3 regions of the Bacillus sp. EB106-06-01-XG163 genome follow, and region 2 is predicted to be linked to each of the others. Evidence: predicted binding sites of a transcription regulator. Region 2 holds the regulator's gene; each other region holds the start of a gene.
The links. The regulator LexA, encoded in region 2, represses DNA repair genes until DNA is damaged. The targets are predictions, from matches to a motif close to CGAACATATGTTCG.

Region 1 (10,695 bases), on a different contig from region 2:
AACCCCGGTGCGCCTGCTGCCAACCATTATAGATACTTTGGTCAAACGCTCCCCGTCCAGAACAGAAATCTGTCTGAGAAGAAACAGACATTTGCATCTGCACATATCTTTGTCGATCGTACAGAGGCTATTTGTATCATTCCGTTGAATGAGGTGGCTTATCATGCTAATGATGTCCAACAGATTGTTAACGGGCAGCCTTACCGGGGTGTCGCGGCGCTGAAACCGAATGCAAATTTCTTATCTATCGGCGTGGAGCTTTGCATTGAAAAGAACGGCACTTTCCATCCTGATACCATTGCCCGCGCAGAACAAGTTTGTGCTGAGCTATGCAAGAAGTTTAAACTTGATCCGATCAATGACATCGTGCGGCACTATGACATTACACACAAAATCTGTCCTGCCCCATGGGTAAGCAACTCTAAAGGGTTTGCCGATTTTAAGACCCGTGTTAAAAAGAGAATGGCCGGCGAGGTTGTAACGGTGCCTGCGGTATCAAATCCAGATGTTACCCATACAGATACAGGAAGATTCATCAAAAACACGGTGGTTTCAAGTGACGGCCTTGTTTTACGTACACAACGGAGCGCCTCTTCTTCCATGGTGCTTAACCTGCCGAATGGCACGATTGTAAAATATCAGCTTGGATCAACTGTCAACGGATGGGGATATGTTGAATACACCAATTCTAAAGGCCAGACATTCCATGGATATGTGAATGTCTCCTATATCAAAAGCGATAACGAGCTGAAAAGCGGCGGCAAAAAGAAGGTAAAAGCCTCAAAGCCTAAAACCACTCAAAAATCAAAATTCAGCCTGCCTGCGGGTATTTTTAAAGTCACAAACCCGTTAACCCGCGGGGAATCTGTAAAACAGATCCAGACTGCGTTAGCGGCTCTTCATTATTATCCGGATAAAAACGCAAAAAATTTTGGTATTGATGGTGCGTATGGACCGAAGACGGCGAATGCAGTGAAACGTTTCCAGTCAATGTATGGGCTTCGTCAAGACGGCATTTACGGACCAGATACAAAGGCGAAACTTGAAGCATTATTGAAGTAGCAGAAAGAATTTTTGGGAGGTTATATGTAGTGATTATTATGAACATCCAACTGTTTAGAGGCCAATATAAACATAAAACGAGGGGATAACGAGATTAGCAAAGGATCTAAATTAGATTAAGATATAAAAAAGAGGCATAAGTTAGAATTTTTATGCCTCTTTTTATATTGATTAGTGTATTAGCTTTTTCTTTTTCATACCCACTTACCGTCGATTGTAACTGTATTGTACATTGATTTCCCGATTTCTAAATCAGTGTCACACCAGCCATTCGTTACTTTATGGTATTTGGTGCTTCCAGCATGAATATATCCTTTAATACTTAATCGGTATGGATAAGATGATCCAGAAGATGAATAACCATCAGTGATAATCTTACCGCCTGGTTTTACTGTAGTAATAACGTTTGTGCCAGAAAAAATACGAGATTGGCGATGAAGGACTTTAAATGCAATTCCTCCATGGGCAGATGTTCCGTATTTCGCTTTATAAGCGTTTGTCAAAAATGAACTAGTGGCAGCACTTGGTTTGACGTATCCTTGTCGCCATCCTGAAGGTGAATAAAAACCGATTGAAACTGCACCATTTGCTTCTGTAAACGTCCCATAAAAAACAAATAATTCATTAGAATTAACTGTTCCGACTTTAGATCCCCATGTAGTTAATCCGTAATTTGAGTAGACCGGAACGCTTGACCCTTTTTTGTTAATACAAATAGTCATAAAAAAGCTCCTCTCCTTATTTAGTTTCTTGAGTGCTACTATTCTATCCCGCAATTTAAAAATGTAAATTTAAAATTAAAATTCCGTGTATTGATTATGTATCTTATAGCTTAGAGAATTTGGAATAGACTAAGGAAAACGATGAAAAGAAAGAGAAAAATAAAAGATCATTAAATAATTAATGATCTTTGGATTGCAAATAGTTAGCTTAATCGTTGGTATGGAGATATTTTTCGGAAATTACATTTTGAAGGTGTTTTCGAAGTTTAATAATTCTTTGGTTAGCGGCTTGACGAGAAATTTGATGTTTTGCTGCATATTTTGAAACAGAAAAAGTCTCTCTGTCAAGTATTACTTGAAGTGCGTCTCTATCTTGTGGAGGTGTATTCTCTAGAAGAATTCTAACAAGTTCATTTGATTCAAGATTGCTCAGTGAATAATCAATTGTTGGCAATATGTCAATCAGTTTAAGGTCTTTCTTATTTACTAGGGTATCTATAGATAAAATCCCTTTATTTTTATTTTTTAAAGTGTATCTAGAATATGTTACATTACGTACTCCCTTTTTCAATTTGTAATGTAGATATGTTGAGAAACACGTTCCATAATTGAAATCATAACCTTCATATGCTCTCCAAAGTTCAATTTCTAACTCTTGAGAAAAATCTTCCTCATCAATAAAGTTAAAAACAAATTTATTATTAGTTTTTTTTATTGTTTTTTTTATCATCGGCAGAAAATGTTTTCTCGTTTCTTCAAACGTTAATTTTAAGGCTCGTCCATCAGACAGTAAAATTGTTTTCAAACCATCAATCCTCCACAATACAGTAACTAATCTCAACAAATGTAGAACGTATGTTCCTATTTCATTCTAACATAACTCTAAATATAGTGAAAGTTAAGAACTTTCGAAGGTCTTGTTTGATTACATAAAAAACAACTCAGTACCTTGCTGATGGCCTTTCATTACAAAGCCAGAACATGCAGTAAGAATTTTAGATGATGAATGGCTTAATTTCTGACGGTATTTATAGGTCGTAAACCAGACTTAAGTTTGGATCGATTAAAGACCCCTTCTTAATATAAGGAGGGTTTTTCTGTAATTGTTCTCTTTTTATATGACTATTTCATTAAAATTTCATTTATAGTAATATAATCTAGTAAGAAAATATGAAAAGGGGATAAAATATGTCTCTCGTTAGTCCGGTTTTTTTGTTTAATTCCTTAAATACAAAAAGAGGCGGTATGACCAAAGCAACAATACATAGAGCGAATACACTCATTTCAGAGTATAAAGAAACTCAATTTCTAACCATTCTTTTTCAAAAGAATCATAAAAGTATCATTCAAAATCTTTATAATGCCAATGAACTCGATGAAAGAGTGAGGGTTTATAATTTATTCAATGATCTAGATCCTTCTAAGAACAGTAAAGAAGATCATCGTATAAAAGGGGATCCGAATAAAGAAGAAGAAGGCTTCATCGTTTTTAAAGCAAACAATGCTTTTCGTTACTTCAAAGATGGTCTGTATGTAAAGTACAAAAAGTTCGATAACAATGGACGGCTTGCATATATTGATTACATGAATGAAGCTAGACACAGGCTTCGCAGAGAAGAATATAACGAGGATGGTTATTTAGTACGTGAACGCCAAATGGATTTGTTCAGCAACAAACCAAAGTTAGATCGTTATTTCGGAAAGGATGGGAAATGTTATCTCACAACATGGTTAAAGCCTAAAGATGAAGAGATATTCCGCTGCAATCTTTTCTATCCCAAGCCTTTAGAATTTAAGAACCTAGAAGACCTGGCGGCATATTGGATAGCTAATCGAACAAAAGAGATTGAATCACCAATCATCATGTCTGACAACCCTAAAAATTTTAGTTTATTATTGGATAAAAGATTATCTGATGTGAGAAAAGTTGTTGTGTTGCACACTAATCATTACGATTTAAATGAGAAGGGTGAATTTGAATTAAGTCAACAATATAATGCTTTATTCAAGAACCCTGATAAATTTGATCAGATTGTGTTTTTGACTGAGGAACAAAAAAATGACTTTTCAAACGAGTTTGGAGAGCGATTGAATTATCGCGTTATTCCACATGGAATAAGTAAACCTGACACTGAGAAGGATAATTCTAAGGTTAATCCGCACCTAGCGGTAACTTTGTCCCGCTATCATAAAGAGAAGGGTCTAGAGGAGGCTATAAAGGCATTCAAAAAAGTAGTTGATGTTATTCCAGATGCGAAATACGAAATTTATGGCGCGGGTGAGCATGAAACATACTTTCAAGAACTAATTGAAAAATTAAACTTAACGAAAAATATTGAATTAAAAGGATTTACAGACAACAAAATTGAGGTTTATCAAAAAGCAGCTTGTTCTATACTCACTTCAAAATCTGAAGGATTTGGACTAACCATTCTTGAAAGCTTAGCCGCAGGTACACCAGTAACATCATATGATATTAAATACGGCCCTAAAGATATGATACAGAACGAGAAAAATGGTTATCTTGTTAAAACCCAAAATGAATTGGCAGACAGGGTAATAAAAATCATGTCTGAAGAAAAGACAAGAAAACGTTTGTCTAAGAGCACAAAGTCTATATTTAAAGGGTTTGGCCAGAAAGTTTATCAGAAAGCATGGTTTGCCTTGTTAAACGAATAAAAAGAAGCCTCTTTCATTTTGAAAGGGGCTTCTTAATAATTAAACTTTATTTTTATGTATGTTGATCATTATAACTGAATACATTTACGATTCCTCACCAAGTTAAATTAATATCAAAATCCTTTACATTTGTAGTCACATCTTTATCCGGCCAAAAATCCCATTTTATTCTGACTGATTTGATTTCATTGGGATCCTTCAATTTTTTTATTGGATAAAGCACATATCCTTCTTTTTTTGCTCCAGACATAATTTCTCCCCCAATATCTTCACTGAGTGATAAACTGGCATCTATCTGTTCTTTAGTATTGGTAAGGAGGGTACCTTGGTTCGGGAAAGTTGAGATATCTTTTTTGCTTCCATTGTCAATGACAAAGTGAACAGCTATAGTTCCCTCAGCACCGGATTCCATTTCGTCTTTAACGATTCCAATACGATCGATTTTAAACGTTGTATCATTTTGCTTTTCTGACCAATTTAATTCATGAACAACAGTAGAATCATCATCTGACACAGATACTTCCTTGTCTTTAGAAGAAATTTCATTTTTTTCTTCATCTAAAGATGTAATGTTCGTATTATCACCTAATTCTGTTCCTGTGTCTCTATTTCTAGAACTTGTGTCTGAAAACTGTCCTCCCAAATAGAAAAAGAATATAGATGCCACAAAACAAAGTGGGGCTGTTAACTTACCAAGTTTTCTTGTTCGTTTGATGAAAAATAAAACCAAGCCTGCTATAAACCCAATAAACAAAAAAACCCCTATAAAACTTAGAAATATACCCATAATATCCCCCTAAATTTAGACGATGATTCCATTTTAATGGAATGAAGGATGTTTATCCATAGTTTTATTTACGAAGAAATGAATAAAAAATTTTAAATAATGGAGATTAATTCACGTAAACCTATTGACTGTTGTAAATAGGTTTGGTATAATAAAAGTATCGAAAGGAGGTGCTAAAGTGGACGAGATCAGAAACATAGTTCTTATCATCGCTGGAATCGTAACCATTGTCAAAAATATTTATGATATTTGGCAGAAGGAAAGCGAGAAGCGAGAGAAGAACAGAAAAAAGCGCTCCCGCCGGACAAGCAAGAAGCGCTAAAACATAGTAAGACAAGGGGAGTAATCCCCTTGCTCCTACATTATATCACGTCCACGATGATATGAAAAAATATTTAAAGCACTACAATACATTAGATATGACGACGTTGTTTATTATATTAGTGGGTATTGTTGCAATTGATTTTGAAACAGCTGGAACATTGGGGAAGATTGCAGTTGTCATCTTATATATGGCTGCGATCGTCACCATACTAAAAGGTTTTATTCTGATTTGGAGAGAGAACAGACATGACAGAAAATGAAAAGATACAGTTCATTCAAAAAGAAGTACTGACTGCAGCGGAAACCGGAGAATTGCTCGGTGTCACGAGGCAGCGTTTGAGTGCTCTTGTGAGCTCTGGGAAATTGAATCCGGTTAAGAAAGTAGGAACAGTGAGTTTATTTCTTCTGAGCCATGTTGAGGCACAAAAAAAAGAACTGGAAGCTGGTCGGAAGAAGTACCGGCCGTATGATGATTAATGATTTATATTTCGAAAAAAATAACACAAAAATAACAAAAATCACATCCAAGGATGAAAATGCGTGAATTTGTTTCTGCTTAGAAAGTGCTCAAAAGCTTGAATTTAAAGGGAAATAACACGTTATGAAAGTGTGCGGTAAGTGAACAACTTATTTATAATATGATTCCTAAAACGAAAAAAACCCTTGATGTGACAAGGGTTCAAGAGGGTTAGTTATCCGTTTTCTTTAAAATAACATCTTATTTTATCCAGATCGAGGATGCTTCCGAAAGTTTGCTGAACTTTTTGCGAGGCATCCTCTTTCATTTATTATTTTCATTGTTTGAAAAGAAACAAATTGAGTGATGAGGCATCCGCCTTTTTTGCCGAAAAACCGTCCCGAACTATATGTACGTGAACGAGTATCTTGTGCACGGATCCTTACAAATGAGAGTGAAAAGAAGGGAAAGCCCCTTCTTTTAATTAATCCATCCTTCAAAAGTTGCGCGATAGAACCCTTCGATTATCTCTACTTTCTTAAGGTAATATGTAACACCATTCTTAACAGTTGTACTTGGGATATCCCATCTATGAAGGTAATCCATTGTAAAAGAATCTTTGGTCGCTTGTGTCGAAATTTTTGTTTGAGTTGAGTCGCTATTTGTATTGCCAGGGCTAGATGCAAAAGCAGGGGCAGCGGAAACGAGTAAAGCGAGAGACAAGGCAGAACCAGTTAAAACTTTTTTTAATTTCATTTTGAACACTCCTTTGTTTTTTAATACACTTGTATTATTACATACAATACAAAAATAACCAAGGGTTTTTTTGTTAATATTTTGTGAGCGTGAATGTAGTTAGGGGAGTGGATGGCGATAGGAGCGATGCTTTCATTCACTGTTGCGGCTTATTTCAGAATATTGATAAGTATATAGAGAAAAAGAGTTGAATATTGCTGGCTTCTGGTGAGCTGCAGCCTTTGAGTCAGTGTTTGCTTTAGCTATTCCAGCGCTTTTCCAACGGGGAAGGTGCGATATGAAATTTAACACTGAAACAATTGTACAAAAGTAAAATCTTTATTTAAAATGTTATAAATGCGAATTTTCAATATAGGAGGTTATCTGATGGCAGAAAAGAAAAAAGCTTTAATCATTGTGGATGTACAAAAAGCCTTTGATGATAAAAAGTGGGGAGACCGAAATAACGTAAAGGCGGAAGAAAATATCAGCAAAATACTGAAATTATGGAGAGAAAAAGGATGGACAGTCATATACATACAACATATTTCTGATAAACCTGGTTCTTTATTTTATCCAAAAAATGAGGGGGTTGCTATAAAGGAAATCGTTAAACCTATGGATAAAGAAGTCATTATAACCAAGAAAGTAAACAGCAGCTTTATTGGGACTAATCTAGAAGAGCTTTTAAAAGCAAATGATATAACAACTGTCGTAATCACTGGCTTGACTACGCCGCACTGTGTTTCAACAACCACAAGGATGAGCGGTAATTTAGGATTTGATACATACCTGATTTCAGATGCAACAGCAGCCTTCGGAATGAGAGACCAAAATGAAACATATTATGATGCAGAGACTATTCACAATATATCTCTGGCCACGTTGCATAATGAATTTGCCACAATATTAACGACTGATCAATTAATCAATGATTTTATAAAAACAAACTGATTAACATTATGCTAAGGCCGGCGGTGGGGATAGGCGGCTGAAAAGCATATTCAGGCGCATACAAGGACCTCGTCGGAAAATTACGGGGGGTGCCGACTCTTTTTCATGTCGCAATATCAATTTAAAAAAGGCATCTGCTTCAGATGCTTTTTTTGTTTCTTGTAAACCGGTTTCGGTAAAAAATGATTCGGCTTCGGTTTTGAATAACAAAAGGCTTTACTAATCAGCGAATTATTCAAGATTTTTTGGCTTGTGCTGAGTCTGGTGTTTTTTGATTTCCTCGAATAGATTGGCTTGATCATCTTTTTGAGGCTGAGGCTCTTTGTTATGACATTTTGGATCGATCACATTTTTAATATCTTTGATGGTTAAAGGCTTACAGTCATCTTTTAATTCGTAGCCTAATTGTCCATTAGCTTCTAAAGTGGCATATTTAATTGTGTTTATATTTGAAATGCCAAGAAGTCTTAAACGCATTTCGAGTTGATCTGCTGTCAGTCTCAGCTTCTTTAAGTTTTCTATATTGAGTTGGCCGTCTTCTATAACGAATTTAGATTTTCCGGTTAAAAAAATTCAATCCAGTTTACTTTTACTTGAAACCATTCCATCAAAATCAAAGCGCTAAAAAGGCTAGACGCAGCGATTAATGTTTTCAATAAACTGGTTTCTAAAATGGGATGAACGATAATCGTACCGATTGAAATCATCACCATTGTCTGTGCGATGGTCATTTGTGCAATGGATTTTCTCCCTGAAATTCTCAGTAAAATCATTCCGAATGCAATTATAATTAATTCTTCCCAAGCAAATCTCATGTTATCACCTTGGATTGTGTTTTATCAAAAATAAAAGAGCAAGTAAGAGGTTTTATGGGGTACTTGCTCACGAAGAATTATTGCCCTTACATTTAATTTTATTCATTTTAGGTGTTTTTCTAACTGGAGAAACTATTCTGCGAGGGTGAATTCATTTCGGAATCTCCAATACAAGAGGCGGCGGTGAATATTGGTGGCTGAAAAGCACACCAAGGAGTGTAAGGAGTGCAAGGAGTGCGTAAGGCATGAAATAGAAGAACCTTGCCAAGAAATACGAGTTGTCAATTAACATAATTAAGTCATAGGAAAAGCGGCATGGTTGGGAACAAAAAAGGATGCATACTGAGACATCCTGCTAAAATGCATTGAGAACAACGGTCTGCTGCTGAGACAGAGCTTGACATACGGTTGCTTAGGATCGCCGCACAACGCTCTTCGCTGATCGTGGTTTTTAGGAGGTTAGTAGGGAAAACAACTATGAAAAAAGGGATGAGAGAAAAATCTCTTATCCCTTAGATAATCTTAAAACCAACCTTGGTATTCACCAGTCCATGTACCATCACTGTTCTGCTTGGCATCTTTTAAATAGTATTTAACTCCAGCAAATACTGTTACATTAAGAAGTTCTCCACGTGTATTAGCATTGATGTATATAGTTTTTAACACTGCCTGAGGAGCTGCAGTTTTATGACTCCCGCCATCTGCAGCCGGGCTTGCTGCAAAAGCAGGAGCAGCAGAAACAAGTAAAGCAAGTGATAGAGCTGAACCGGTTAAAACTTTTTTAAATTTCATTTAAAACACTCCCTTTTTTTATTTGATACAACTGTATTATATAACTGTATGTAAAATTTGTCCATATAAACTTATGTTAACTTTTTGTGAATATAAGAAAGTATTTTCCCCCATGAGTTTTATTAACTTGTACCATCTTATTTTAAGCCTCCAGAGTAAGGCATCATCATATGACGTCAAAACTGTTGTATGATACTAGGGAAATCATTTTTAGTCGAAATGAGGAGTTGCATGACATTTACGGAACGGGCGGTAGCCATTATCAAACAGATTCCTGAAGGAAAAGTGATGACGTATGGTCAAATTGCCGGTCTTGCGGGAAGTCCGCGGGGAGCGAGGCAGGTTGTGAGGATTCTTCACTCCATGAGTAAAAAGCATCGTCTTCCTTGGCACAGGGTCATCAATGCAAAGGGCGAAATCGGATTGAGAGACGAAGAGATGTTTTCTGTACAGAAGCTGTCTCTTGAAGCTGAGGGGGTAGCGGTCACGTCAGACGGACGGATCGATCTCAATTTATACGTATATGATCCGAATATGTGAAAAAACCTGCCGTATATCGGCAGGTTTTTCAGTTATATGCTGCGAGCCGGCCAGAAAGGTTTTGCCGGATATAAGGCCATTCCTCCCGAAGGATGGAGTAGTAGGCGGTATCTCTGAGACCGCCGTCGACAGCCGGAATGTGTGCGCGGGGGATCCCTTCAAATTGGGCTCCGATCCGCAAAATCGCAGTCCGTGAGCGCTGGTTGCGAACGTCGGTTTTCAGCGTCACCCTGACAGCTTGCCACACGTCAAACGCATGAGTCAGCATCAGAAGTTTACATTCCGTATTGACACCGGTCCGCTGCACGGCAGAGGCATACCATGTGCTGCCGATCTCACACACTTCCGGAGCTGCGTCCGCCGGCCGCGTAAACACTTCCGCAACCATAAACCGCGTGCTTCCGACGATTCGGTCTGTTTCAAGACTCCGTACTGCAAAAGGCAATGCAAGTCCTTTTTCATAATCGGAAAGCGCACGCTCAATATAACGCTTTGTTTCTTCGATTCCGTCAGGGACATGGGTGTAAGCATAAGTCGTCCTATTTTCTGAAGCTGCTTCGCAAAGTGCCTGAGAGTGATCAATCGTCAGCAGCTCTAACTGAACGAGTGACCCTTTAAGAATGACAGGTGTCAGCATCCCAATCACAACCTTTTTTATGAATGGATCAAGTATAGCCGAACGGTTTCTTATTCAAAAGGGCCAATTTCCTATTAAAATGGCATGTCAGTGAAATCCTCGATTCAAACTTATGCATACATTCAGGAAAAAAGCGGAAACCTTTATGTAAAGAGGTGATGGGCATGGCATATGTGTTATCTGTCGGAACG
Region 2 (10,695 bases):
CTTCTTATTTGAAAAACAGTATAAATGTGGATATAATAATAGCGACTCAGGTGAAAGATTTATGTATGAAAGGATATATCCCTGTGATTAGAGAGCATCTATTAAATGAAATTGAAAAAAAACGGGCAGAGCTGCTTAAAATCGTCATGACAAACGGAATGACATCAAACATTACGATAGAACTCAGCCAGGAGCTTGACCACCTTCTCATACAATATCAAAAAGAACTGCACACCGGCAGTTGGGGTGAAACATGACGCCAAAATAAAAAACCCTCTCCGGGTTTTTTATTTTTATAACCATGTATATCTATATCATAATCTGTACGTATTATTTCGCTTGATTATTCATGGCTTTCATCATTTGATTAATTTTCTTTTGAGAAGGTTTCATTCCCATTTGCATCATCATCATGCGTAACATTTGTTCATTAATAGGCGGATTCTTTTTCAAATAGCTCATCATATATTTACGAGCAATAAAAAACCCGAGTGCAACACCTATGAGCAATGCGACAACGCCCACTAGGATGCCAACCCATAAAGTCATTTTATTTCCTCCTTCATGTTGTCTAGTTTAAAGTGTACTAAACCAAAGGCTATTATACAACATTTACATCTCTTTTTCCTCGTTTTTAGACAAAATTTCTTTCTCTGACCGGATTTAACCACCCGTAGCGCCGTGTCTTGAAATCCATTGCAAGAAAACAGGGGCTGATTTTACGCAGAATCTCAAAGAAAATCGTTTCCGCCTCATAATCTCCCGAAGCCGCAATCTCAATTAAACTGTCTTTCATCATGAAGGTGGCGCGGCCCTTTTCTCCGGGCAGTGTAAGCCGGTAAATGGAATCCAAACGGCTGTAACTCATTCGGTTTAAATGCAGCTGGAGACGCTGATGCATATGTATCACCGGAATCGGTTCCGTTATATATTGAACTTGCTTTTCTGTCATTTGATATTCCTGGGGTGTCAGATCTGTCCAATGATAGTCTCGAAACAACTCAAACATAGCCGTTTCCCGCCCGAAGTAGTGGTTCGCAAACTCATCCTTTATCAGGTGTGTATAGTAATGACGTTCCATTTCCTCATCCCCTTTTACAGCGCTTCGTTATTGCTTTCTATTATACAAAAGGAGAAAAGAAAGAATTGTCTATTACTGTTACGCCGCCCCTTCTATTTTTGTCGCATAAACAGGAAAAAGAGGATGATTTGACTCATCCTCTTTTGTCTCGTTATTTGTTTAAAAGTTTTTTCACGCGGTCAACCACGTTTTCTGCAGTAAACCCGTATTCTTTCATAATTGTTTCTCCCGGAGCTGAAGCACCGAAACGGTCAATTGCGAGAACGTCTCCTTCAAGACCGGTAAATTTGCCCCATCCGAAGCTTGAACCCATTTCGATCGCAAGACGTTTCGTCACATTCGGAGGAAGCACGCTGTTTTTGTACTCGGCCGATTGTTTTTCAAAGCGGTCCCAGCTCGGCATGCTGACTACAGATACGTGAATGTTTTCTTCAGCCAGTTTCGCTTGAGCTTCGATCGCAAGTCCGACTTCAGAACCTGTCGCTAAAAGAAGAGCGGCCGGTGATTCCGTTTGGGCTTTGGAAACGATATAAGCCCCTTTTTCCACGCCCGCATACGCTTCTTCAGCCTGCTGATCAATCGTCGGCAGGTTTTGGCGTGTCAATACAAGAGCTGTCGGATGATCTTGGCTTTGAACGGCAACCTTCCATGCAGCTGCGGTTTCATTTCCGTCAGCAGGTCTGATCACAGAAAGGTTAGGAAGTGCGCGTAAAGAAGCAAGCTGCTCAATCGGTTCGTGGGTCGGCCCGTCCTCTCCTACGGCAATACTGTCATGCGTGAATACATAAGTGACGGGAAGACCCATCAATGACGCCAGACGAATGGCAGGTCTTAAATAATCAGAGAACACAAAGAATGTGCCGCCGAATACGCGGAGGCCGCCGTGAAGCGCCATTCCGTTTAATGCAGCGCCCATCGCAAATTCACGGACACCGAACCAGAAGTTTTTCCCGGCGTAGTCTTTGGCCGTGAAGTCTCCTCCATTTTTGATTGTCGTTTTATTTGAACCCGCAAGGTCAGCAGATCCCCCGACAAAGAAAGGAATTTTCTTGGCGATCCCGTTCAGCACCTCACCTGAAGATGCGCGGGAAGCAAGGCTGCTGCCTTTTTCATAAACGGGAACTTCCTGATCCCAGTCTTTAGGAAGCTCGCCTTTCATGCCGAGTGACAGCTGTTCAGCAAGCTCAGGATATTTTTCTTTATAAGCCGCGAACAGTTCATTCCATTCCTGTTCTTTTTTCGAGCCGGCTTCTTTTACCGCTTTATTGAAATGCCCGTATACTTCTTCCGGAACATAAAAATCTTCTTCAAACGTCCAAGCATACGCTTCTTTTGTCAGCTTGCTCTCTTCTAGTCCTAACGGAGCGCCGTGAACGCCGGATGTGCCCGCACGGTTTGGAGAGCCGAAACCGATCGTGGTTTTCACTTCAATCAAAGTCGGTTTTTTATCATTCTGGCGCGCTTTTTCAATTGCAGCCGTCAATTCAGCGATGTTGTTTCCGTCCTCAACATAAAGAACTTCCCAGTTCATTGCTTCAAAACGCTGCTTTACATTTTCAGAGAAAGAACGGTCTAAATCGCCGTCTAAGGAAATGTCATTAGAATCGTATAATACGATCAGGCGGCCTAATTCAAGATGGCCTGCAAGAGAAGCGGCTTCGGAAGAAATGCCTTCCATTAAATCACCGTCTCCGCAAATACTGTATGTATAATGATCAACTACGTTGAAAGAATCACGGTTATATGTCTCAGCCAGATGGCGTTCTGCAATTGCCATTCCCACTGCCATTGCAATACCCTGTCCAAGCGGCCCGGTCGTAGCGTCTACTCCGGCTGTGTGCCCGAACTCCGGATGTCCCGGTGTTTTGCTTCCCCATTGACGGAACTGTTTCAAGTCTTCAATGCTGAGGTCATATCCGCTTAAATGCAGCATGCTGTATAAAAGCATTGAACCGTGGCCTGCTGATAAAACAAAGCGGTCGCGGTTAAACCAGCCCGGATTCTGCGGGTTTACATTCATAAATTTCGTCCACAGCGTATATGCCATCGGAGCGGCTCCCATCGGCATGCCCGGATGTCCGGAATTCGCTTTTTCAATTGCGTCTATAGATAGTGTACGAATGGTGGCAACTGATTTCTTTTCAATTGTATCCATTATAATCCCCTTCCTTATTGTTGTACCTTTTCATCATAAAGCGATGCTGACTTTTTCTCAACTCTTTCAGCTTAAATTTGAGATAAACTTGTTGAAAATTGTCGTAAATCACATCCTGATATTAGTATATACGAAAAAAGAATACGTATTGCCGTATTCTTTCTGTTTAATGAAGATTATTTTTCTGTTGTTCTCTTTTTAATTTTTCAGGGGTGACATCGTTGCCTTCCGGATCAATCACTTTTACGCTCTTTAACGTATTTTTCATTGAGGAGCGGAATCCTTTCAAATACTCCTGGCGAAGCTTTTGCTGTTCAGCTTTTTCCTCATCCGTTATCGTGTTTGATTTAGCTTTTTGAGCCAATTCGTTAATTCTTGCGATTTTTTCTTTAGAAATCATAATAAGCTCCTTTGGTGCGTGTTGATTATATACTACTAAAACGCAGTCTTTTTTACAACTGATGCGCGTCAGCTGCCTTCTGTGTCTGCGGTATATTCCTGAAACCGCCGGTGAACCGTGGCTTTGGACACATCGTAGCCGAATCCCCTTAAGGTCGCTGCGATTTCTGCAAAGGTAAGCTTGTTGGCTCTCAGCCTGATAATTTCCGAAACCGGAACCTCTTTTTTTTCTTTTCCGCTGTTTTCATGTCTGTTTTTCAGATTCCGTTCAGGTTTGTAGCCGTTTTTCACGGCTCTTTTCATTCCCCGCCGGATTTTCATATTGTGAATTTTCCTTTGATATTCCTCAACAATACTGACGATTTCGAGTACCATCGAATCAGCTTCGGAAAGCGCCAGTTCACCTTTATGAGCCGTCGTATATATTTTTACGTTCTCCCTGTAAATGCAATGCAAAAGCGCAATCTTGGCGTTTCCTCTTCCTAATCTCGTTTCGTCCTGCACCAATATCGCGTCAATATGTGATTTTTTAATTTCATCAAGCATTTCAAATACTCCGTCGCGGTCCATTTCGTAACCGCTGGCTTTCTCAGAAATGACTTTCACGACTTCCATGCCGTTTGCAGCAGCGATCTCACTGAGCTCCTCTTCCTGTCTTTTTAATGACGTTTGCTGCTGTTCTTTGTTTGTGCTTACGCGGGCATAAATGAGTGCCTTCATTTCTCTCTTTCCTCTCTAATTGACAATGGCCAGCTGATATACGGCCGGATGCTTTTTCTTAACCGGAAGAATAAGTTCGTCTCCGGGCTTTATATCAGCAGTTTGGAGATGATTATTCTCCGTCACCCACTCAATGAAATCTTCTTTATTAATGTGTTTCTTTTCTGCTACATGATCCGCAAGTGACCAGAGTGTATCGCCGTCCTGAACCTTTATTTTAACATATTGGCTGAGGGACTGATCATTTCCCGCACATGAGACAAGTAAAATAGCGGCACTTAAAATCGCAGTAAACAGTCCGACAAATATAATAGATTCTTTCGCCATGTAAACAACCTCCGATAAGAATGTTTGTTCGCTTTTTATACCTTTCAGTATATACGAACAAACGTTTCTGTCAATCGTTTTTTTCGAACCTATGTTTGTACTGTCAGGAAAATCATGCTATAATCTACTTAAAATCGACGTTTTGAGGTGCGAAATATGACGAAGCTATCAAAAAGGCAGCTTGATATCCTGCGTTTTATTAAAGAAGAGGTAAAAACGAAAGGATATCCGCCTTCTGTAAGAGAGATAGGAGAAGCAGTAGGACTGGCTTCCAGTTCAACCGTGCACGGCCATTTGGCGCGGCTGGAGACAAAAGGCCTGATCAGACGGGACCCTACTAAACCGAGGGCGATTGAGGTATTGGATGAAGAAGAAGTCCACATTCCGAAAAGCCAGGTCGTAAACGTTCCGGTCATCGGGAAAGTGACGGCGGGTATTCCGATTACGGCTGTTGAAAATATTGACGAGTATTTTCCGCTTCCTGACCGGATGGTTCCTCCGGGCGAACATGTCTTTATGTTAGAAATCATGGGAGAAAGTATGATCGACGCCGGCATTTTTGACAAAGATTACGTCATTGTCAAACAGCAGAACACGGCCAATAACGGAGAAATCGTCGTAGCTATGACCGAAGATGATGAAGCGACGGTCAAGCGCTTCTATAAAGAAGACAATTATGTGCGGCTGCAGCCGGAAAATCCGACGATGGAGCCGATTATCCTGCAAAACGTAAGCATTTTGGGGAAAGTTATCGGCGTATTCAGGGCCGTACATTAATTCTATTAAACTTCATTTATTGTAAAAACCCCTCTGTAAGGGGTTTTTTTGCATAAAAAAAAGCAGATTCGCCCTGGCTTAAGAAACGAATCTGCTAAGGAGGAAAAACTTACATTCTTATTATCCGACATCACACTTTTGAAGTCAACTAATAATGTTTCCCTCGAGAAACTTTTCATTCATTTTTCAACTTTGTATATTTGTGCGTGATGAATTTACTTTTGTTTATGTTTTCTTTGGGCGGGTGCATTAAAATTTATATATGAATATTTAGTACATAGTACAATAAGTTATATTTAAATATAAAAAAACCCGCTGCCTTTAGCGAGTATCTATTTTCAATCAAAATGATAATACTCTACACCGTAAAACCCTTTAATATAGACGGGGCCACAGACGTTTGAAGAACTTTCAACCAGAATTCTGTATTTGTGATACGGATCAATTGATTTTTTATCCTGGGCACTGAGGTTTAACCAGCTGCCGCTGTAGTTTTTAGAACTTAATGTATAAAAATTCCCGTTCAGCGCCATCCGCTGGAGTTTCATGCTTAAACCGCATGAAGAGTTGTTCATTATGGTGAACTTATATCCTAAAAAGTAATCGTCGGCAGCTACAGCCCCCGGATTTTCAATATGAAACTCTTTTGCATTTCCCTCCAAAGTGAAGCTTGTTTTTGATCCGAATTCAGTGGTAGCCGCTTTAGCTGAGTGTATGCCGCTAAAACATAATAAAAAAACAGCAATACATATCCAGTATTTTTTCATTTGCATCCCCCTTTTTACATATTTTAACTTGTGAATCCTGTGATGTCTATTCACATTTTATTAAAACGTATGCTTTATAACCACTATATACCAGTTTAAAAATTTGCGGATTGCTTACAATGAAGACTAAACGAAATAACGAAGGTGGTTCAAATGAAACACGTAATTGCTTTCGCTTCTAAAACGGCGCTCACACTTGCTTTACTGTACATTGTTCTGGATCTTATGTACCAAGTAACCTTTTTAAACGTTCTGTTTATTACAGTGATCTTAAGTTTAATCACTTATTTTGCGGGTGATTGCATGATTCTGCCGAGAACAAGCAATTTCACAGCCGTTGCAGCTGATTTCGGGATTTCATTCATTATATTATGGATATTCCTTATGAACATTGGCGGATTTAATGTCTCTCCTGCCGCGGCATCGGTTATCTCTGCACTTTGCATTTCTGTTTTTGAGGCATTTTTTCACCGGTATTTGCAGCAATATGTACTTCCCGAAGATTATCAGGACACAACAGAGACGGATAGCACGCTATGGAGCTATCAAACCGAGGCGTCTGAAGAATTAGTGCCGGAAAAAGACCCTCAGGAAAAAACATAAAAAGGAGGCAATCGCCTCCTTCTCATTTTATTTTTGCTTCTGATCGTCCAGCGGCAGCTGCAGCAGTGAGTCTGTGCCTGTCGCTTTCGGCGTTTTTCCGTCCCATTTTTCAATCCATTTATATTTGATCATCTCATCGGACATTGATTTCTTTATGATTTCGTTATAATCAGCGATCCCTTCCGCTTCAATTTTTTTCTTTTTCGCTTCGGCTTCGGCTATTTTAATTTCAGTTTGTGTCCGTTCAAGTTCCTGTGAAGACTTCACCCTTGCATCGATAGCTTCCTGTGTGGCTTTATCCGGCTTCGGTACGCCAAGCGTCAGATCATCAATTAAAAATCCAAGACTCTTCATATCATCAGCAAATCTCTTTTGAACATCGGCAGCGGCCTCTGCAGATTTTTGCCCGTATGTGTCAATAACCGAGTATTTGCTGATTGATTTTCGCGCCGCATCCCACAGCCTTGTTTTTAAATATGTATTTTCAATCGTTTCAACGTCTACCGCTCCGAATTTGTTAAACAGATCGACTACTTTATCAGGCTGCACGACATAGTTGTAAGCGATATCCATTTCTATATTTTTACCGTCTGAGGTTGCCACTTTTATATTTTCATTATTCACTGTCTGCATACGCACCGGATATTCCGTTACTTTATTAAATAATCCGACTAAGTGCCAGCCTTGGTCCAATGTGTCGGATTTTACCCCGCCATTCGGTGAGTATACAACCCCGACATAACCGTTCGGTATTTTTTCAATGAATAGTGACGCTGTAACGCCCGCAATTAAAAGGGCTGCACCTATAATCACACCGCCGATAATTTTTTTTGTGTTTCCGCGCTTATTTTCGCTCATGCTGATCTTCTTCCTCCCATGACTTTTTGAATTTTTTGGCTCCGCTTCCCACTTGTTTAAAGATTGGACTAAGCATCAGCCATAAACCGAATCCGATGATGACAAGAAGAATGATAGACCCGATCATCACTTTCATTTGCCCACCTCTTTTCTTTCATCCTGTCAATTATGTATACGATCTTAAGAACTTAAAGTTTCATAAATTTCAAAAGAAAAAGCCCCGCCGACAAAATAGGCGTGCTTATTAATATTTGTCACTGATAAAATCAGAAATCGTTTTTGTGAATTGGTAAAAGGTCCCGTTTTGTGTGGATGCTCTGCTTTTCAGCGTAAAAGTGTCAAATAGTGATTTTCTGAAGCCGGTGCTCATTTCGATTTGAATACTCAATCCGGATGAAGATTGATTGGCAAGGTTGTTCGGACTGACGCCTGCATATTTATCATTTATGCCAAGAAGAACGGCAGGATACCCGTGCCGTTTCAGCACATCGGTCAAAAGTTCGGCCCGTTCTCTGTCTGTACCGCCGATTTTTATCTTTTTATCGTCACTGCCGTAACCGTGCAATGAAATGACATGAGAGTGCTCTTTCACCATTTGCACGGCCTTAGGTTCATCGAAATGCGAACTTGTCAAATGCAGAGCCGCATTACCGGCTGATTTTAACCCTTCAAATAAATATAAACTCCGGTTTTCGGCAATTTCTCTGGCTAACTCACTGGTCCCCGGCTCTATGCCTCCGCCGTGTATAGCTAATATGAGGACAGAAGGGTCATGCTCTCGCGTTGAAATGGAAAAATCGGAAGGATCTTCATTCAGCTTTAATTCCTCGAAACTGCCGTAAATATCTGAAGCGGCATCAGCCCGAAAGAACGGCAGAAGCAAAAACGGTAAAATTAAAACTAAAATTCCTTTTTTGGTTATTGATGGCATTTGTATGTTTATGTTACAATACAAATGCTTCAGCCTTTGAAGCGAACGGCAGAACAGGGTGACTTTGGACGGTTTCTTCTGCTCTGCCTCTTTGCCAGCTGCTTTACGGTCTATTCTTCTAACCCTTTTTGCCATAACATCATCCTTTCTTTTGTTTACACTTTTGTCACAATATTATATACGTTGGACAAAACCTCCGTTCATCTTGAAGAATAAAAACATCAAAACAACTTCTATCCTTTAACCTAAAAAAGTCTTTCTGTTCAAAGAGACGGAAGGCTTAAATGATAAAAATGAAACCCTTCTCCAGTTTTGGAGGAGAGTGAGGACTGCAGGGAAATCATTTTATCAATATGCTGAGCTGGGCTGGCGTCCGGCTCAAATATTTGCTCCGGCATAGACGGTTACGGAGCGGCCGGTTATTTCGAAGTCAAATTCGAACGTGACGTATGATTTCCCAATTCAAGAATCCCCGAAACAAATTGAATGTAACTGCTGTTTCCATAAAAAAAAGACTGCTGTTAAGCAGTCTTTTTTCGTTTTATTTCGTACCTGTTGATCCCAGTCCGCCGCGGTCATTGTTCCCGAGCTTGTCTACTTCGATCAGCTCCACTTCAGGCATTTTCTTCATGATTCTGAATTGGCAGATCCGCTCCCCCTTGGAAATGTCGGTATCCCGAAGCGCGAATGCAGGAAAAAACCAGAAGTCATTGTCGCCTTTATAAGATTCATCAATGACTCCCATTGAATTTGTCTGAATGATACCGAAATGCTTATATGTACTTGAACGCGGAACGACATGGGCCTCATATCCTTCCGGCAGTTCCATCGCAACTCCAAGCGGGATAAGTTTGAATTCACCTTTTTTGATTGTTATATCTTCAGCTGCCCGCAAATCAATCCAATCGCCCTGTTCAATTTTACTGATTCTCGTTTGCGTATCATCTGAATATTTAATTTTGATTTGTAAAGTCATTTTCGCTGCTCCTTTTGCTTCCCTATTTCAGTCGTATTGATGACCAATCCGTGCCCCATTATACCATTTAACTGATAAAAATGTTGATTTTGGTGTATATGCAGCCGAAGAGGAAGCACTGCGAAGCCAATGAGAATAAACCTAAAATGAGGGCCCCTCCTATCAGTTTTTCCTCCATTTTCACATGACAGCTTCAATTACAATAATACAAAGCTTTATATCCGTTCTTTCAACAGAGCTTTTTTAAAATTTCACCTTGGTTTCAAAAGGAATTTCGTTCTGAATAAAGAATTTGAAGAATAAGCGCTTAAAGGGCGCACGACTCTTTTCTGTCCCCTGCCTCAGGCGCTTATATCAAAAGAAAGAGGTGTCTTTAGAATGGTTCAATTTAAAAACTTTCCTGATCCGTCTTTAAACGCCCCATTGCAGTCTCGCCCTGCACAGCCCTCTGAATTGGAGCATCTCAAAGCAAGGATGCAGAATTTTATTAAGCATTCCGCAACGGATGATAATCTTGAGATCGCAGATGCCCGGGTGACGGCGGAAGGAATGGTCACCTCACTTTTAAAAGAACGGCTTGATACCGAATACGAAATGCTTATGAATAAAATCACCCGGGAAGTGAATGTGGAGGACTACGGAGCGGTCCCTGACGGCCGGGACAATACAGAAGCTTTTCGGAGAGCGATCGGGAACGGCCGGGTCAAAGTAAATGTTCCCGCAGGAGAATTTTTGGTTCAAGGGATAAAACTCCCCTCATGGACTACCATTTCCGGTGAGGGACAAGGGATTACCGTGCTTAAGCTTCATGAGGACACTCCCGCATACGAATGGGTCATTACTAACGATGATTACGAAAATGGAAACCGTAATATTTTTGTCCAGAACATGACTTTAGACTGGAATCCTGATCGTCAATGCGGCGTCAGGAACCCCGGAGGACAGTTTTCCAGCTGTTTAACGTTTGCTAATGTGCAATACGGCTGGATTAAGAATGTTGAAACGGTTAACGCGGGTCTCCATGGTATTGATATTACATCTCCGACTTACGATCATTTGCCTGAAACAGAATGGACGAAAGACGGCTGCCGATATATATGG
Region 3 (10,695 bases), 150 kb from region 2:
AACCGAGGCTTCGCGACCGTCTCGCAGTCCGCCACGGAAGATACATTCAGCGTGATGCCGATGACAAAAAAACCTTCCGTTTTGAAAGGGACGAGCTCGGTCTTCTGGTTGACTTTATGGCCGAGCTGTTTAAAAAAGAAGGACACAAACTGATCGGAATCCGGGGAATGCCGAGGGTCGGAAAAACGGAGTCCATCGTTGCGTCAAGCGTTTGTGCCAGCAAAAGATGGCTTTTCGTATCATCAACGCTGCTAAAACAAACGATCCGGAGCCAGCTGGTTGCCGATGAATACAGCACGGAAAACGTGTTTATCCTCGACGGCATCGTTTCGACAAGACGGGGATCTGAGCGCCATCTTCAGCTCGTCAGTGAAATTATGCGGCTTCCGGCGACAAAGGTCGTGGAGCACCCCGATATTTTTGTTCAAAATTCGGAGTATACGCTCGATGATTTCGATTATATTATCGAACTCAGAAATGATCCTGACGAAGTTATTACATATGAACATGCAGAAGAACCGCAAATATTTGATCAGACCGGTTTTTCAAGCTTTGATTTTTAATATTGGAAGGTGTTTGTTGTGACAGAATTAGCAATCCGGCTTAAAGAAGCCAGAGAGGAAAAAGGGATGTCATTGGATGAACTCCAGGCGGCGACGAAAATTCAGAAAAGATACTTAACCGCTCTGGAAGAAGGCAATTATGACGTCATTCCCGGCAATTTTTATGTGCGGGCGTTTATCAAGCAATACGCTGAAGCTGTCGGGCTTGATTCAGATCAGTTATTTGAAGAATATAAAAAAGACATCCCTAACACGTACCATGACGATGTGTCGGAAAAAATCTCCGGTCTCGCCATGCAAAGGGAGCTTCCTAAGTCCGCTTCAAAGGCGGCGGAATGGCTTCCGACCGTCCTTGTCGTCATCGGTGTCATTATCGTCATCGCGATCATTTATGCGATTATTCAGCTCGGAATGAGCAAATCCGGGCAGACAGATGGAGATAAGGCCGTCACCCAAAGTGAGAGCAAGTATGAGATTCCTAAGGATTCTGCGCTGAAAAACGACGGCAATACAAATGACGAAGCGCAATCTGACAGCAAAAAAGACAAAAAGGACACAAAAGCGTCAGAGCAGAAGAAAGAAAAAAGCAGTGAAAAGACGGAGATCAAAGCGGCCGGAACGGAAGGCTCGGCTTCTTCATACAACGTCTCCGGGGCAGATAAGTATAAGCTTGAACTGATTGCTTCTGACAGCGCATGGATCCGCGTCCGTGATGACAGCGGCGGTTCTTTAAAAGAAGGAACGCTGCAAAAAGGCGAAACCTTTAAAAAAGACGTCACGGATCAAAAGCAGATTGAAATCCGCACGGGCTATGCCCCTAACCTGAAAATTAAAATCAACGGAGAGGTTCTGTCCTATGAACTCAATCCGCATGATGTGATGGCGCAGACCATCACAATCAAGATGAAAAAATAAAAGGGGAAAAGTCATCTGAACGATTAAGATGACTTTTTCTTCACGTCCGAGTACATATTATTGGAGGGGCTTTATGTTTAACTTACCGAATAAAATCACACTGGCAAGAATCGCTTTAATTCCTGTATTTATGATTATCATGCTTGTTCCTTTTCAGTGGGGCAGCGTTCATATAGGGGATGAATCGATTCCGGTCGCGCATCTTACGGGAGCTGTTTTGTTCATTATCGCATCAACGACTGACTGGGTGGATGGCTACTACGCCAGAAAACTGAACCTCGTGACAAATTTCGGGAAATTTTTAGATCCGCTGGCTGACAAACTGCTGGTGTCCGCGGCATTAATTACGCTTGTGCAGTTTGACCTTGCGCCGGCGTGGATGGTCATCATCATCATCAGCCGCGAATTTGCCGTAACGGGATTAAGACTTGTGCTGGCGGGAACGGGGGAAGTTGTAGCCGCCAATATGCTGGGGAAAATTAAAACATGGGCTCAGATCATCGCTGTTGCCGCGCTTTTGCTGCATAATCTTCCGTTTGAGCTCGTTTCTTTCCCGTTCGGCGATATCGCTTTATGGGTGGCCGTGCTCTTCACAGTCATTTCCGGCTGGGATTATTTTGCGAAGAACTGGGATGCGTTAAAAACATCTAACTAAGAAAGAAGGACTTAAAGATGGAAATAGCAAAAAAAGCAGAAATCATTGCAGTCGGCTCGGAGCTTCTGCTCGGCCAGATCGCCAATACGAACGCGCAGTTTATCAGTAAAGAGCTGGCGGAAATCGGTGTAAACGTGTTTTATCATACCGCTGTCGGTGACAATCCGGAGCGGCTTAAGCAAGTCATCCGCATTGCCGAAGAGCGCTCAGACCTGATTATTTTTTCAGGCGGCCTCGGACCGACCAAGGACGATTTGACGAAAGAAACCATTGCAAACACACTGGGGCGCCCGCTCGTTCTGAATGACGAAGCATTCCGGTCGATCGAAGAATATTTCGCGAAAACAAAACGGACCATGTCGCCGAATAACCGCAAACAGGCGCTCGTCATTGAGGGCTCAGACGTTTTGGCGAATCATTTCGGCATGGCGCCGGGAATGCTTGCAGAGCACGGCTCAAGGCTTTATATGCTGCTTCCCGGGCCGCCGAGCGAGCTGCGTCCGATGTTTGAAAATGAAGCAAAGCCGCTGCTTCTTAAAAAGCTCGGTTCTAATGAGAAAATCGTTTCAACCGTGCTGCGGTTTTTCGGAATCGGTGAATCCCAGCTTGAAGCTGATTTAGAAGATATCATTGATGCGCAGACGAACCCGACGATTGCGCCGCTCGCTGCTGACGGAGAGGTCACGCTGCGTTTAACGGCGAAACATGCCGACGAAAAAGAAACAGAACGGCTTTTAAAAGAAACGGAAGCCGCCATTTTAGAACGTGTCGGTGAATTTTTCTACGGATATGATGATACGTCTCTGGTGAAGGAGCTTTCAAAAGCATGCAGACAAAACGGAATTACGATTTCCTCTGCCGAAAGCTTTACAGGCGGCCTGTTTTCAGAGAGGGTGACTGATTTAAGCGGTGCGTCTCAACTATTTGCAGGGGGCGTTGTCTGTTATTCCGACAGCGTGAAACAGCATGTGCTCGGCGTGAAAGCTGAGACGCTCGCAGAAAGCGGAGCGGTCAGCAAAGAGTGTGCGAAAGAGCTTGCAGCCGGTGTGAGAAAGCTGACCGGAAGCGATATCGGCATCAGCTTTACCGGGGTGGCGGGTCCCGACCCGCAGGAAGGGCATGCGCCGGGCCGCGTCTTTATCGGCATTTCAGCGGAAGGAAAAGAAGAGGTGCACGAATTTAACTTTGCCGGCTCAAGAACCGGGATCAGAAAGCGCGCCGCTAAATACGGCTGCCATCTCATTTTAAAAATGCTGGATCAAAAATAAAGTTTTAAAGAGCCGTTTTCTCTGATTTTTAAGTTTTATAAGGGAAATTATGCTCTTTTGCAGAAAAGCGAACGCGGAAAAAATCCGAATATGCGTTCGCTTTTTTCTTGGCAAATGCCAGTAAACAAGGTATAGTATATGTAGTGGCAAGATAAAGGAGGAAAAAATAAATGAGTGATCGTCAGGCAGCCTTAGATATGGCTCTTAAGCAAATAGAAAAACAATTCGGCAAAGGTTCCATCATGAAGCTCGGAGAAAAAACGGATACAAGAATTTCAACGGTGCCAAGCGGTTCCCTTGCACTTGATACCGCTCTCGGAATAGGCGGATACCCGCGCGGACGGATTATTGAAGTATACGGACCTGAAAGCTCAGGTAAAACGACTGTAGCGCTTCACGCAATCGCTGAGGTTCAGGAAAAAGGCGGACAGGCAGCATTTATTGATGCTGAGCATGCTCTTGATCCTGTTTACGCGCAAAAGCTCGGTGTCAATATCGAAGAGCTTCTGCTTTCTCAGCCGGATACGGGAGAGCAGGCGCTAGAGATTGCTGAAGCGCTGGTGCGAAGCGGAGCTGTTGATATCGTGGTCGTTGACTCTGTTGCGGCGCTTGTTCCAAAAGCTGAAATTGAAGGTGACATGGGTGATTCACACGTCGGTTTACAGGCGCGTCTTATGTCTCAGGCGCTCCGTAAGCTTTCCGGCGCTATCAATAAATCTAAAACAATCGCAATCTTTATTAACCAGATTCGTGAAAAAGTCGGCGTTATGTTCGGAAATCCGGAGACGACACCGGGCGGCCGCGCGCTGAAATTCTATTCTTCCGTGCGCCTTGAAGTGCGCCGTGCCGAGCAATTAAAGCAGGGCAACGACGTGATGGGGAATAAAACGAGAATTAAAGTCGTAAAAAACAAAGTCGCTCCTCCGTTCCGTACGGCTGAAGTGGACATTATGTACGGTGAAGGAATCTCCAAAGAAGGGGAAATCATCGACCTTGGAACTGAACTGGATATCGTGCAAAAAAGCGGTTCGTGGTATTCTTATGAAGAAGAACGCCTCGGTCAGGGCCGTGAAAACGCCAAGCAGTTCTTAAAAGAAAATAAAGACATCATGCTGATGATTCAGGAACAAATCCGTGAATATTACGGTTTAGACAATAACGGTGTAACGGACAAAGCGGAAGAAGTTCAGGAAGAGATGGAATTAGAAGAATAAAAACACGATCAAAAGAGCGGAATAAGCAATTTCCGCTCTTTTTTTGTGTGTTTCAAAAAAACACTGGCTGTTTCGGAAAATTTTATCTGGAATGTTACAACTTTTTTCACCCTTCACTCGTCTAACATCATGGCGAAAGTTGAAATTATATCTGAGGAGGAAAAAAGATGACGAGCCCCCGCCGCACAAGAATAAATAAAAAAAGAAAGAAGAAGCTGATGAAAACGGGAGGGCTGTTTCTTTTTCTGCTGCTTGTCACTGTTTTTATTATGATCTGGACCGTCACAGCGCATCACCGGGAGAAGGAATCCGTTAAAAACGCTCCCGCCGCTCAATCTGATACTTCAAAAGACCAGACTCAACAGAAAAAAGAAAAGACGCAAAAAGAGAAAACACCTAAATCAATCGATCACAATAAACAGATCAGCAATTACTTGCAACAGATCGGGTTCAGCGGCACAGCAATGATCGTAAAAGATGGAAAAGTTGTGCTGAAAAAAGGCTTTGGCTATGCGGACCGAAAACAAAAAATTAAAAACAATCCGGAGACATCATATTATATCGGTTCTTCACAAAAAGCGTTAATCGCGACGGCTGTCCTGCAGCTTGAAGAAAAAGGGCTGCTGCAGACGAGTGACCCCGTCAGTACATACTTGCCGAATTTTCCTAACGGCACGCGCATTACATTGAAAAACCTGCTCAATCATACGTCCGGCATAAACGGGCATATTGAGGGACAGGGACCGATTTCTCCAATTGATTTAATCAAGGATATAGAATACCGCGGAATTAAACGGCAGCCCGGGGTTTGGGATTACAGGGATTCCAACTATTCAGTGCTTGCTTATATCGTATCTCAAGTCAGCGGGGAGTCTTATGAACAATATATAAAAGAACACGTGTTCAAACCGGCCGGAATGAAGCATGCCGGATTTTACAAAACATTTGCCAAAGCCAAATATCCTGCCGTCGGCTACAAAGTCGATGAGAGCGGCAGTCTTGTAACGCCGCACCTTTTGGACTTATCGCAGCTGTACGGGGCGGGCGACATGTATATGAGCGCTGAAGATCTCTATAAATTTGATAAAGCGATCGTAAACGGCACGCTCCTTTCAAAAGAAAGCTTCACAAAAATGTTTACAGCAGGAAGCAGTGCCGCTTACGGCATGGGGTTTTACATTGATCCGGGAAGCTATTCCAATCACGGTGTTATGCCCGGTTACAACATTTTGAACAGCTTCAGCCATTCGGCAAGCAAATATGTCATATTACTGTCAAACATTCAGAATAACGCCAAATTAGGACAGGTAAACAATAGAATTTACCAATTGCTTAACCAGCCGGACTAACAGAGCCGTCATTCACGAAAAGCGGATCTAGGTATGGTATGATATATACATGGGCGAAGATCCGAGCTGAAGGCGAATCGTTAAGCTGGCAAGCTTGACAAGTATTTCCGACACAATTACAATGAAGTTGTAACATTTGTTTTTTTAACATGATTGTTAAACCATTTAAACTTGACAAGGGCGTGAGAGACTCATTCCCTGTGAAGGTTCTGTATGTTGAGAAAATCAGACAATGTACATGCCGGCACTTATTTAAGCAAAAACCAAGTTCATAGCAAGAGGAGGTGAAAGTATGACCCCAATGACGGTTCTCATCTCCATTTTGCTGACTCTGCTCGGTTTAGTTGTTGGCTACTATGTTCGTAAAACCATTGCCGAAGCAAAGATTGCGGGCGCACGCGGTGCTGCCGAGCAAATCCTTGAAGATGCAAAGCGTGATGCTGAAGCACTGAAAAAAGAAGCTCTGCTTGAAGCAAAGGACGAAATCCATACACTTCGAATAGATGCTGAACAGGAAGTTCGTGAAAGACGAAATGAGCTTCAAAAACAAGAAAACCGTTTACTTCAAAAAGAAGAAAATCTTGACCGTAAACATGAAGGAATTGATAAACGGGAAGCGATGTTGGAGAAGAAAGATCATTCTCTGAATGAACGACAACAACATATTGAAGAGATGGAAAGCAAAGTGGATGAGATGATTCGTATGCAGCAGTCAGAACTCGAACGCATTTCGAGCCTGACACGGGATGAAGCGAAACAAATCATTCTTGACCGGGTTGAAAATGAGCTTTCACATGACATCGCCATCATGACAAAAGAAACCGAAAACCGTGCGAAAGAAGAGGCAGATAAAAAGGCGAAAAACATTCTGTCGCTTGCTTTGCAGCGCTGTGCAGCAGATCATGTTGCCGAAACGACGGTATCGGTCGTCAATCTTCCGAATGATGAGATGAAAGGACGTATCATCGGCCGTGAAGGGCGTAACATTCGTACGCTTGAAACGCTTACAGGTATTGACCTGATTATTGATGACACACCTGAAGCAGTCATTCTTTCCGGATTTGATCCGATCAGACGGGAGACGGCAAGAATCGCTCTTGATAAACTCGTTCAGGATGGCCGTATTCACCCGGCGCGCATTGAAGAAATGGTTGAAAAATCCCGCCGTGAGGTAGATGACTATATCCGGGAAATGGGTGAGCAGACGACGTTTGAAGTCGGCGTTCACGGACTCCACCCGGATCTGATCAAGATCCTCGGCCGGTTGAAATTCCGTACAAGCTACGGGCAGAACGTACTGAAACATTCTATGGAAGTTGCGTTTTTAGCAGGTTTAATGGCTTCCGAGCTTGGAGAAGATGCAAAGCTTGCCAAGCGGGCCGGTCTTCTGCATGACATCGGAAAAGCAATTGACCATGAAGTGGAAGGAAGCCACGTGGAAATCGGAGTGGAGCTTGCGACCAAATATAAAGAGCATCCAGTCGTCATTAACAGTATTGCGTCACACCACGGAGACGAAGAGCCGACTTCCATTATCGCCGTTCTGGTTGCTGCCGCTGATGCACTGTCAGCCGCAAGACCGGGTGCGAGAAGTGAAACGCTCGAAAACTATATCCGCAGACTTGAAAAGCTTGAAGAAATCTCCGAGTCTTACGAAGGTGTTGAAAAATCATTTGCGATTCAGGCCGGCCGTGAAGTTCGCATCATGGTGAAGCCGGACTCCATTAATGATTTAGAAGCCCATCGTTTGGCACGTGATATCCGTAAACGAATTGAGGACGAGCTTGATTATCCGGGCCACATTAAAGTGACCGTAATCAGAGAAACTCGAGCCGTAGAGTATGCAAAATAAAGTGATGCTTAGCGCATCACTTTATTTTTTTGAGTCCCTGAAAAGGAAGGAATGGAATGTATGAGAATTTTATTTATCGGAGATGTTGTCGGTTCCCCGGGCCGCGACATGGTAAAAGAATATGTCCCGAAACTGAAAGCGAAACATAAACCGCATTTTACAATTATTAACGGAGAAAATGCAGCACACGGAAAAGGACTGACAGAAAAGATCTACCACAGCCTTATGGAAGCGGGAGCAGATGCCATTACAATGGGAAACCATACGTGGGATAAAAGAGAGATCTTCGACTTTATTGATGATGTGCCGCATCTTGTCCGGCCGGCGAATTTCCCGGAAGGTACGCCGGGCAAAGGCATTACCTATATTAAATCGAACGGAAAAGAGCTTGCCGTCATTAACTTACAGGGGCGGACGTTTCTTCCGCCGCTTGATGATCCGTTTGCTAAAGCGGATGAATTAATAGAAGAAGCGAAAAAGCGCACGCCGTACATTTTTATTGATTTTCACGCCGAAGCGACAAGCGAAAAAATTGCGATCGGCTGGTACACAGACGGAAGAGCCTCTGCCGTGGTAGGCACCCATACACACGTGCAAACGGCAGATAACCGCATTTTGCCGAAAGGAACGGCATATATTACTGATGTAGGCATGACGGGTCCGTACGACGGAATTCTCGGTATGGACAGAGAAACGGTCATCAAGCGGTTTAAAACCAATCTTCCTGTCCGGTTTACGGTGGCGGAAGGTAAAACTACGCTGAGCGGAGTGCTCATTGACATCGACGATCAAACGAAAAAGGCCGTAAATATCGAACGGATATTAATCAATGATGACCATATGTTCTTTGAATAGGTGATCATGTGTTTATTTTATAAAAATATTAAAAGGAAAAGCAGGAATATAGCAACTTCTTAGTGAATATAGTAAAAATGGAAGGTAGCCCGCTATTTTTGAAAAGCATTGTGGGGATGGCTTTTTGGATAGCAACATCTAATAATGATTGTTCTAATGAACACTCACTTATCCATTGTAAAACTAAGGGGGAGCAGAAATGGAAATCTTAAAAGTTTCAGCAAAATCAAGTCCAAATTCAGTAGCAGGCGCGCTTGCCGGTGTATTGAGGGAACGCGGAGCCGCCGAAATTCAAGCAATTGGGGCGGGTGCCTTAAATCAGGCTGTTAAAGCGGTTGCGATTGCCAGAGGCTTTGTCGCGCCAAGCGGCGTAGATTTGATTTGTATTCCGGCTTTTACAGATATACAGATTGACGGAGAAGAAAGAACGGCGATTAAGTTAATCGTCGAACCCCGTTAAAAACAAAAACATGATATTCTCAACCTGCTTGCGTAAGGCGAGCGGGTTGTTTTTATTGTTGTCATATTTTCTCACAATATTATATTGATAGTACGAAGAGATGATAAATGGCTTTATTCATATAATATTCAAAAAAAATCCCGCCCATTTTTCCGGACGGAAGCAGTTGTTTTCTTGGAGTGGACACTGGTATTTACCTCCTTTTTATATCATGTTACAATCCAGTTATTACAGTGTTTTTTCGAGGAGGAGTGTACGTGTTGGGAGGAAAGATGAAAGCTATCGTCAAAAATGAAAACGCTTTCGGAGCAACTCTGAAAGAAATTCCCATACCTTCCATTAATGAGAATGAAGTTCTCATTAAAGTACAGGCCGCATCTATATGTGGTACAGATGTGCATATTTATAATTGGGATCAATGGGCGCAGAAACGAATCAAAACACCTCAAGTATTCGGACATGAATTCAGCGGTATCGTAGCGGAAACGGGCAAGCACGTCACAAATGTCAAAATAGGTGACTACGTTTCGGCTGAAACCCACTTCGTCTGCGGTACTTGTGTCCCTTGTTTAACAGGAAAACATCATGTGTGCACCCATACAAAGATCCTCGGCGTAGATACAGCCGGTTCCTTCGCTGAATATGTCAAAGTGCCGGCTCGAAATGTTTGGAAAAATCCCGCTGATATGGACCCCGCCGTCGCTTCTGTTCAAGAGCCGCTTGGCAACGCGGTGCATACGGTGCTGGAAAGCAGCCAGCTTGCGGGCGGTTCCGCTGCAATTATCGGCTGCGGACCGATCGGGCTGATGGCGGTGGCAGTGGCTAAAGCGGCCGGTGCATCCTGTATTGCGGCCATTGATAAAAATGATTACAGGCTGGTTCTTGCGAAGAAATTGGGAGCCACGATCACCATTTCAGCTGATAAGGAAGATCCGCTTGAGGTGATCGACACCTTAACAGGCGGAGAAGGGATCGACCTTGTCTGCGAAATGTCAGGCCACCCGGCAGCTATAGCACAAGGATTAAAGATGGCGGCCAACGGGGGAAGGTTCCACATGCTGAGTCTGCCGGAACGTCCGGTGACGGTTGACCTGACAAATGACGTGGTGTTTAAAGGACTTACCGTCCAAGGCATCACAGGCAGAAAAATGTTTGAAACATGGCGGCAGGTATCGCACCTGCTTGAATCCGGCCTTGTTGATCTGACGCCAGTGATCACGCATCAGTTTCCGCTTGAAGACTTTGAAAAAGGGTTTGACCTGATGAGAAAGGGCCAGTGCGGCAAAGTCATTTTGATTCCATAAGGGGAGGGTTCTATAATGAAAGAATTTGAATTTCTAAAAGCAGAGCTTGATAAAATGAAAGAAAATAAAACGTGGCAGCAAATGAAACAAATTGAAACGAAGCAGGGTCCGTCGGTGGAAGTCAAAGGGGAAAACGTGATACAGCTTTCATCGAACAATTATCTCGGTTTGACGTCGCATCCAAGGCTTGTCGAAGCGGCCAAACGCGCCGCGGAAGAATTCGGAGCGGGTACGGGGTCCGTCCGGACAATCGCCGGAAC

Region 1: the regulator LexA is predicted to act here: its motif matches at 2,633-2,646, upstream of AC3WTF_RS03065 (sigma-70 RNA polymerase sigma factor region 4 domain-containing protein).
Region 3: the regulator LexA is predicted to act here: its motif matches at 3,487-3,500, upstream of recA (recombinase RecA).

What each region holds. Positions count from the first base shown of each region.
Region 1 is NZ_JBYTDS010000002.1:213,937-224,631, forward strand. It holds gene AC3WTF_RS03055 (N-acetylmuramoyl-L-alanine amidase) at 1-1,062, shown strand, start outside; gene AC3WTF_RS03060 (hypothetical protein) at 1,257-1,784, opposite strand; gene AC3WTF_RS03065 (sigma-70 RNA polymerase sigma factor region 4 domain-containing protein) at 1,993-2,589, opposite strand; gene AC3WTF_RS03070 (glycosyltransferase) at 2,973-4,463, shown strand; gene AC3WTF_RS03075 (hypothetical protein) at 4,558-5,250, opposite strand; gene AC3WTF_RS03080 (hypothetical protein) at 5,429-5,572, shown strand; gene AC3WTF_RS03085 (MerR family transcriptional regulator) at 5,821-6,051, shown strand; gene AC3WTF_RS03090 (hypothetical protein) at 6,512-6,787, opposite strand; gene AC3WTF_RS03095 (cysteine hydrolase family protein) at 7,154-7,720, shown strand; partial or broken gene AC3WTF_RS03100 (DUF421 domain-containing protein) at 7,952-8,535, opposite strand; gene AC3WTF_RS03105 (hypothetical protein) at 9,058-9,327, opposite strand; gene AC3WTF_RS03110 (MGMT family protein) at 9,559-9,867, shown strand; gene AC3WTF_RS03115 (GNAT family N-acetyltransferase) at 9,896-10,504, opposite strand; gene AC3WTF_RS03120 (type III polyketide synthase) at 10,669-10,695, shown strand, end outside.
Region 2 is NZ_JBYTDS010000001.1:97,221-107,915, forward strand. It holds gene AC3WTF_RS00330 (aspartyl-phosphate phosphatase Spo0E family protein) at 84-257, shown strand; gene AC3WTF_RS00335 (YneF family protein) at 331-549, opposite strand; gene sirA (sporulation inhibitor of replication protein SirA) at 635-1,081, opposite strand; gene tkt (transketolase) at 1,233-3,236, opposite strand; gene AC3WTF_RS00350 (DUF896 domain-containing protein) at 3,403-3,636, opposite strand; gene AC3WTF_RS00355 (YneB family resolvase-like protein) at 3,705-4,355, opposite strand; gene yneA (cell division suppressor protein YneA) at 4,371-4,682, opposite strand; gene lexA (transcriptional repressor LexA) at 4,839-5,459, shown strand; gene AC3WTF_RS00370 (hypothetical protein) at 5,798-6,226, opposite strand; gene AC3WTF_RS00375 (YndM family protein) at 6,380-6,829, shown strand; gene AC3WTF_RS00380 (prohibitin family protein) at 6,857-7,687, opposite strand; gene AC3WTF_RS00385 (DUF8570 family protein) at 7,674-7,823, opposite strand; gene AC3WTF_RS00390 (poly-gamma-glutamate hydrolase family protein) at 7,932-8,753, opposite strand; partial or broken gene AC3WTF_RS00395 (DUF4177 domain-containing protein) at 8,965-9,071, shown strand; gene AC3WTF_RS00400 (dUTP diphosphatase) at 9,160-9,594, opposite strand; gene AC3WTF_RS00405 (peptidase G2 autoproteolytic cleavage domain-containing protein) at 9,973-10,695, shown strand, end outside.
Region 3 is NZ_JBYTDS010000001.1:243,527-254,221, reverse strand. It holds gene AC3WTF_RS00840 (DUF3388 domain-containing protein) at 1-563, shown strand, start outside; gene AC3WTF_RS00835 (helix-turn-helix domain-containing protein) at 582-1,478, shown strand; gene pgsA (CDP-diacylglycerol--glycerol-3-phosphate 3-phosphatidyltransferase) at 1,552-2,133, shown strand; gene AC3WTF_RS00825 (competence/damage-inducible protein A) at 2,151-3,401, shown strand; gene recA (recombinase RecA) at 3,572-4,615, shown strand; gene AC3WTF_RS00815 (serine hydrolase domain-containing protein) at 4,783-5,964, shown strand; gene rny (ribonuclease Y) at 6,257-7,816, shown strand; gene AC3WTF_RS00805 (TIGR00282 family metallophosphoesterase) at 7,877-8,671, shown strand; gene spoVS (stage V sporulation protein SpoVS) at 8,871-9,131, shown strand; gene tdh (L-threonine 3-dehydrogenase) at 9,389-10,435, shown strand; gene AC3WTF_RS00790 (glycine C-acetyltransferase) at 10,448-10,695, shown strand, end outside.